DNA from 2 places in the Allorhizobium sp. Av2 genome. Region 2 is predicted to be linked to the other one. Evidence: predicted binding sites of a transcription regulator. Region 2 holds the regulator's gene; the other holds the start of a gene.
The links. The regulator LexA, encoded in region 2, represses DNA repair genes until DNA is damaged. The targets are predictions, from matches to a motif close to TGTTCNNNNTGTGTTCNG.
Positions count from the first base shown of each region.

Region 1: a site for LexA is predicted at 2,166-2,183, ahead of FS819_RS27585 (ImuA family protein). Genes of this name have one in related genera too.

Region 1 is NZ_CP192700.1:47,560-50,976, reverse strand. Features, by position in the region: gene FS819_RS27590 (Y-family DNA polymerase) at 1-1,432, opposite strand, end outside; gene FS819_RS27585 (ImuA family protein) at 1,353-2,105, opposite strand; gene ligD (non-homologous end-joining DNA ligase) at 2,388-3,417, shown strand, end outside.
Region 2 is NZ_CP192696.1:1,702,716-1,706,132, reverse strand. Features, by position in the region: gene FS819_RS08205 (ComEC/Rec2 family competence protein) at 1-1,249, shown strand, start outside; gene lexA (transcriptional repressor LexA) at 1,230-1,949, opposite strand; gene FS819_RS08195 (pseudouridine-5'-phosphate glycosidase) at 2,340-3,263, opposite strand; gene FS819_RS08190 (carbohydrate kinase family protein) at 3,266-3,417, opposite strand, start outside.

The sequences.
Region 1 (3,417 bases), on a different replicon from region 2:
GACGCTCGCCGGCCTCGTCTTCGATGACGAAATAGTCCCGCACCGCCTCCATCTCCGCGTCGCGCTGCCACCACTCGCCAAAGATCCGCTCGGGCCCATCGGCCCGCTTGACCTTCCGCCGCTTGCCGCGCCAGGTGATCGAAACCGGCGGGCGGTCCGGTAGCAAGGCGATTGCCTCGATCAGCTCCGGACGGGCCAGCAGCCGGACCGGCCGGCGCCAATGGCTAACCCAGGTAACCTCGACCGGATCGGCAGCAGGACTGATGCGCTGGACGGAGCGCTCTGGAACATCGGTGGCAACCGGTGCCACCCGATAGACGCGCTGCCCGCGGTTGCCGTAGATATCGATCAGCGGCGTCACGTCCTTCACTTCCTCCTCGACCAGCGAGGAGGATTTCTGGCGCTCCTCCAGGGGCTCAGCCATCACCGCGACCAGAGTGAGCTTTTCGATCCCGAAGCCCGGCTCGATCTTCTCCGTCCGGTCGCGAAACAGCTTCGTCAGCCAGGCGACGTCGCGCACCGGCTTCACGGTGCCAGCGCGGATCGCCTGCCGTGTGCCATCGACCTTGTCGACGATCAGGTCGGCGCGCCGGACACCAAGGCTGCGCCTTTGCAGCTCCTCGATCAGTTGCACGACCAGCCGGCCGACATATTTGTTGATGGTTTCGGCAGCACCGATCGGTTCGGCGAAGGCGCGGCTCATCTCGACGAGCTCGGCGGTGCGGATCGGATCGATCGGTTCGCAGGCGCGGCCAAACATCTGGTCCAGCCGCCGGCCAATCTCCGGGCCGAAACGAAGGGTCAGCGGCGCGCGCGGCGTGTTGGCCAATTCGCCGACGGTCCGGAAGCCAAGCGTGCGCAGATCGCTGACGACTTTCCCGGGAAGGCGCAGCAACGATATCGGCAGCTTCTCGACGGCGCGGACGGTCTCACCTGAAGGCACGATGACCGTTTCGCGGCTGATGGCACGGGCGCAGGCGTGTGCTGCACCCCAGGTGTCGGCGATCGCGACCCGGGGAGTGAGTTTCTTTGCCAGGAATTGATTGGCGATCTTCGTCACCATCGCCAGCTCTCCGCCCTGCAGGTGATCGGCACCCTCTGTGTCCATGACGATCCCGTCGATCCCATCGACCGCGACGATCGGCGAATAGAGCGTCAGCGCCCAAAGGGTAATGCGTTCGAGTGCTGCGGCATCCTTTACAGGATCCGCATCGACCAGCATCAGGCCGCGAAACAGCGCCTGTGCTTTCGCAGCCGGCATGCCCACATGAACGCCGGCTTGTCTGGCGGCTGCGTCGGCCGCCGATACCCAGCGTTTCGAGCCGCTCCTGGCAATCACAGCGATCGCCTGTTCAGGCGGAATAGACGGATCGGCGCGACGAATGCGATCCGTCGGCAGATCCGGAAGATAGATCGAGACAACCCTTGTCATCGCACGCCCTCACGAGAAACTCAGCACATTCACCCGCTTTCACGCGCATCAATTCCAGCAACCATTGGGCCCTCCCCACACCCGGCACTGGCAAATCCTCCGATGGCATGACGCTCACCCGCCACCGCGTGGTCGACGCCGTCGGCTGCCCGAAATCATTGGCCTCTGTCTGCCGCCTCCAACGACGCACAGCCAATGCCATTGTCCCCGTGCGCTCGGCCGCCAGCTGCAGGCGGCGCGAGCTGACCATCGGCAGGCGAACGAGTTCACCGACGACGGCGCCGAGCCCACCAAAGGACAGCCCCTCCTCCATATTGGCGAGCACGTCTTCCTCCTTGTCGGACTCGACGAAGATTATCCGGTCGTGATGCAGTCCGACCTGCGCAAGCGCGGGGAAAAACAGATCTGGTCGCGTCAGACACCACACGATCGGCCCCTTCGTCCGTGCCGCTATGCCGGCTGCAAAAAGAGCAGCGGCCGCACCATCGACGGTGCCCGATCCACCACCGGCAAATTCGTGAAGCGCGCCATGAGCAAGGCCGCCGCCAGGCAGAACCGCATCCATATCCGGCACGCCAAATGGCAACCAACCGGCTTTTTTCGCCGTGCTGGTTTCGAGCGATGCAATACGCTCCCGCAGATCGCAGATTACCCTTTCGCGGGCAGCAGTCATTGTTCACGGCTCCCTTCAAGGTCGTGTTGGCAGGGCGACTTCATGTCGTGCAAATGTCAATGTTCTGTTTTTGTTCCCATATGAGAAAGGAGTCAAGGCGGCAAAAACGTACGAGTATTGTTCCGAACATTAGAAGTTCGAGATTCTTCATGAGAATCAGGTGAATAGCTGCGACCAAGAAATTTCGCTGGCTTCTACAGTCTTATGTCCTGATCGGTGAATAGCGGGGACAATATAGGGATAGTCACAGTATTATTAAGGTTTTTCTGATGAACTGGCCGGATGACGAGGCCTCCGAGATCAAAACCCCTCCTTCGCGACACCGAGCCGCCGATCCGCTCAAAGCCGCGCAGGAAGCGTAATCCAGCTCAACCACAGCTCCTCTTCGATCCCATACCTGATCGCGTCGAGCCGGCGCTGGCCCTATTGAAGGCTAAGCCTCCCACCGGAAACGAATGGAGTTGGGAGCTGAAATGGGATGGCTATCGCCTTGCGGTCCATATCGAGCCCCAGCGGATCCGGATCCTTACCCGCGGCGGCCACGACTGGACACATCGGTTTCCGGCCATAGAGCAGGCCGCCCGAGCGCTGGGGCCGGCGACGATGATCATCGATGGGGAAGCCGTCGTGCTCGACGATGAGGGGCGGCCGGATTTCGGGCTGCTGCAGCAATCGCTGGGTGCATCCGGCAAACAAGCTGGCAGGCGCGCCTCCCACGCCGTTCTTTACGCTTTCGATCTTGTTTATCTGGATGGGCACGATCTGCGCGGTGTTGAATACCGTTCGCGCCGACACCTTCTCGAGGACACGATAAACGGCCCAACGAATGAAGCCAGCGCCATTCGGATATCAGAAACACTCGATGCCGAGCCAGCTGTCCTGCTTGAGCATGTCTGCCGCCTCGGCCTGGAAGGCATCGTCGGCAAGCGCCTCGATCAGCCCTATCGTTCGGGCCGGACCGGGGATTGGGTAAAAGTCAAATGCATCCAGAGCGAGGCTTTCTTCATCGTCGGCTATGAGAGGTCCGCATCGTACCTAGCCGGCTTCGGCTCGTTAGCGCTTGCCGCCTACCGCGATGGCGATCTCGTCCACGTCGGAAGCGTCGGCACGGGCTTCAAGGGAGCCGAGATCATCCGGTTGCGGAAGATACTGGACACGCTGCGATGGAAGCGAAAGCAGCCGCCCCTGCCCCATTCCGGAACTGCCGACATTGTCTGGGTCCAGCCTACCCTGATCGCCGAGATCGAGTTTCGCGCCTGGACATCGGACGGGAAACTCCGTCATCCGTCGTACAAGGGCCTGCGGGAACGGC
Region 2 (3,417 bases):
GGTCTCGGCGACGGGTCTGCTGATACTGACCCTGATGAAGACGCGGCTGAGGCTGATTGGTGTGGCAATGATGCTGACGGCGTTTGGCTATGAGGCGATAAAAACCGATCCGCCACTGCCTGATCTTGCCGTAACCGAAGATGGTCAACTGTTTGCTCTGTTTCGGACCGACGACCGCAATGTCTTGACCGTTGCCACCAACAAGAAGCGTCCGCCGGGTTTCGTTTTCAACCAATGGCGCTCAGTGCTCGACATTGCCGATCCGATTGCGCCTGAAATATTGCCCAAGCTGGCAGCTGTCGAAATGGAAAAAGGCCAACAGGGAGCGGGGGAAACAACGCGGGCCGGAAAAACAAAACCAAAGACGGGCGGCCAAAATGCCAAGGGAAGGGAGCCGGTCGAGCCACAACAGGCTATGGCGGAGATGAGGGTGGCAAAGGAGAAGGCCGATAAAAAACCTGATCTTTTCCATTGCCGCACCGATGCCTTTTGCCTGGCAAGACTCAGCAATGGTTGGACAGTCAGCCTGGTACAGAACCGCGACTATAGCCAGGCCGCCTGCGCCCTGTCCGACCTGATCGTCTCGACTGAGGTCAGTCGCGATGCCGTCTGCAAGGCGCCGATGGCATCAACTGCTTCCTCTGAAAACACCGGAATGACCGTTATCCGGGACGCTACGGAAGACGGCACTGGGTTGGACGTTGAAAATGAACGGATGATGGCCGATGATGATGTGCTGGCATCTGACAACAGCAGCCCGTCCGTTCGCTCCCAAACGATTAGCCGGACGCAAGCGGGAGAGATTTCTGCAGCCAGTGCAACTACGGTACCGGGGCAGGACGTTGCCGTGCACACGGATAGCCACGTGACGGGCGGTGCCTCAAACTCGGACCAGAATTCCCCGTCCCGAATAGAATCGGGTGAACCTCTCGCGTTCTCGCAAACCGAGAAGGCCGCTACCGCTGGAACGATGCTGTCACGTCCCCCGAAAGTCCTGACCCGTAACGATTTGCGACGGTTCGGTGCAATGGAAATCACGCTTGGTGATCCCGCCACACGAACGCTGCATATCGTTACGGCATTTCAAAATCAGTATCGGCCCTGGACTCGCCATCGTTATTTCGACTGGCGCAGCAATCGCTATGACCGGCCGGATGGTACGGCCCACGCCAATGTTCCATCTGCTGCCAGCGACGACGCCCAGTCAGGCGCTGGAGATGGCAGAGAGCTTAGTGATAGCGACGAATAAGACCGACGAGCTTGCCCTGGATTTTTACCCGGTCCGGTCCGAAAATCCGGGTTTCATAGGCCGGATTGGCAGCTTCCAGCGCGATCGACGCCCCACGGCGGCGGAAGCGTTTCAAGGTGGCTTCCTCGTCGTCTACCAGAGCAACGACGATATCGCCCGGATTGGCCGTGGTGGCGTTGCGGATGATCACCGTGTCACCATCGAGAATGCCGGCTTCGATCATCGAATCGCCTTTGACCTCAAGGGCGTAATGTTCGCCGCTGCCCAGCATTTCCATCGGCACGGAAATGTCATGGGTGTTGTTCTGGATAGCGGAGATCGGCACGCCTGCCGCGATACGGCCCATCACTGGTATGGATGAGGAATTGCGTACTTCCTCGACCGGTTTGGCCGGAGCGGATGGCACTGCCTGCAACTTGCCTCGGCTGCCTTCAATGACGGATGGCGAAAATCCTGTGCGTCGGGGCGGTATGCTGGACGTCATGGCCTCCGGCAGCTTGATCACTTCCAGTGCTCGCGCGCGATTTGGCAAGCGACGGATGAAGCCGCGCTCTTCCAAAGCGGTGATCAGCCGGTGAATGCCGGATTTGGAGGCGAGGTCCAGAGCGTCCTTCATTTCATCGAAGGAGGGCGGCACCCCAGACTCCTTCATGCGCTCGTGTATAAACAGCAAAAGTTCCTGTTGCTTGCGAGTCAGCATTGGGACCTACCCTTTGAATTATGAAACAAATACAGAACATACGCTATCTGTTCCAGTTGTGTTCCGCAAGTCCTTCTTGCAAATTTCCTTCGATGACGCACCGATAGACGGTCTTGAGAAGGAGCGGGACCAGAAGCATCCTTTAAATATGGGAGGTTGAGAGGCTCGTATCGAAACAGTAAGTCTTTGCTTTCTTGATCTGACGCCTGTCAGTTGGGAATTGGCAGAAAGAGAGAGAAAATGGATACTATCTAAAAGGTGAAATTGCAGAATGAAATTTTGTTGCAAGTCGGTGCAGCACGCATAGGCAACGGTAAAACAACGACAATAATCTGTCGCAGAGTTTGATCGGGGACATTATCACCCCCGATCCGCTTCGATATCAGTGGCTTACAGCATCGCGACGGCAATTTCCGCTGCAAGACGCGCGTTGTTTTCCACCAACGCGATATTGGTAATCAGGCTGCGGCCGTCGGTGAGGTGATAGATTGCGTCGAGCAGGAAAGGCGTCACGGCTTTGCCGGTGATTTCCTCGCGTTCGGCAGCGGCCAACGCCCGGCCAATATAGATTTCCATCTCCTCGCGCGCAATTTCGTCTGCTTCCGGCACGGGATTGGCGATCAACATGCCGCCGTCGACGCCCAATTGGTCGCGTACCTTCTGGAAATTGGCAATTGCCGCCGGGCTTTCCAGTTTGAGTGGGCTTTTCAAGCCCGATTCTCTCGACCAGAAGGCTGGAAACTCGTCGCTGTCGTAAGTCACGACAGGTACGCCACGGGTTTCCAAGACTTCCAAGGTCTTGGGAATATCAAGAATGGCTTTTGCTCCGGCGCAGACGACGATGACCGGAGTACGCGCCAGTTCTTCCAGGTCGGCTGAAATGTCGAAGCTTTCTTCTGCGCCACGATGCACGCCGCCGATGCCGCCGGTGGCAAAAACTGAGATGTTGGCGCGGGCGGCGGCGATCATCGTCGCGGCTACCGTGGTAGCGCCGGTGCGGCGTTCGGCAATGGCGTAAGCGAGATCGGCACGAGAGACTTTTAGGACATCAGTCATTTGCGCCAGTTTTTGCAGCTGATCTTCTTCCAGCCCGATATGCAAAACGCCTTCAATCACTGCAATGGTCGCTGGGACCGCACCACCGTCGCGAATGATTGCCTCCACGCTTTGCGCCATCTCGACATTTTTCGGATAGGGCATGCCATGGGTGATAATGGTGGATTCCAGCGCGACTATTGGAGCGTTGCGCGTCTTGGCCGCAGCCACTTCGCGGGCGTAAACGATGGGCAGGAGCGGGGAAATCGAACGGGTCATGATCAGGAACTCGTTTGGCGGGAAAGGGCGCGCGGCTCGCCAACAAGGCCAAGGCGCACGGCGAGGCGATCTGCGGTGAGATCCTCGTCTGTTGCCCTGTCTGATAGCAGGGTCAGGCCAGCCAAGGCAACACCGTGGCGCAACGCCAGCGGCA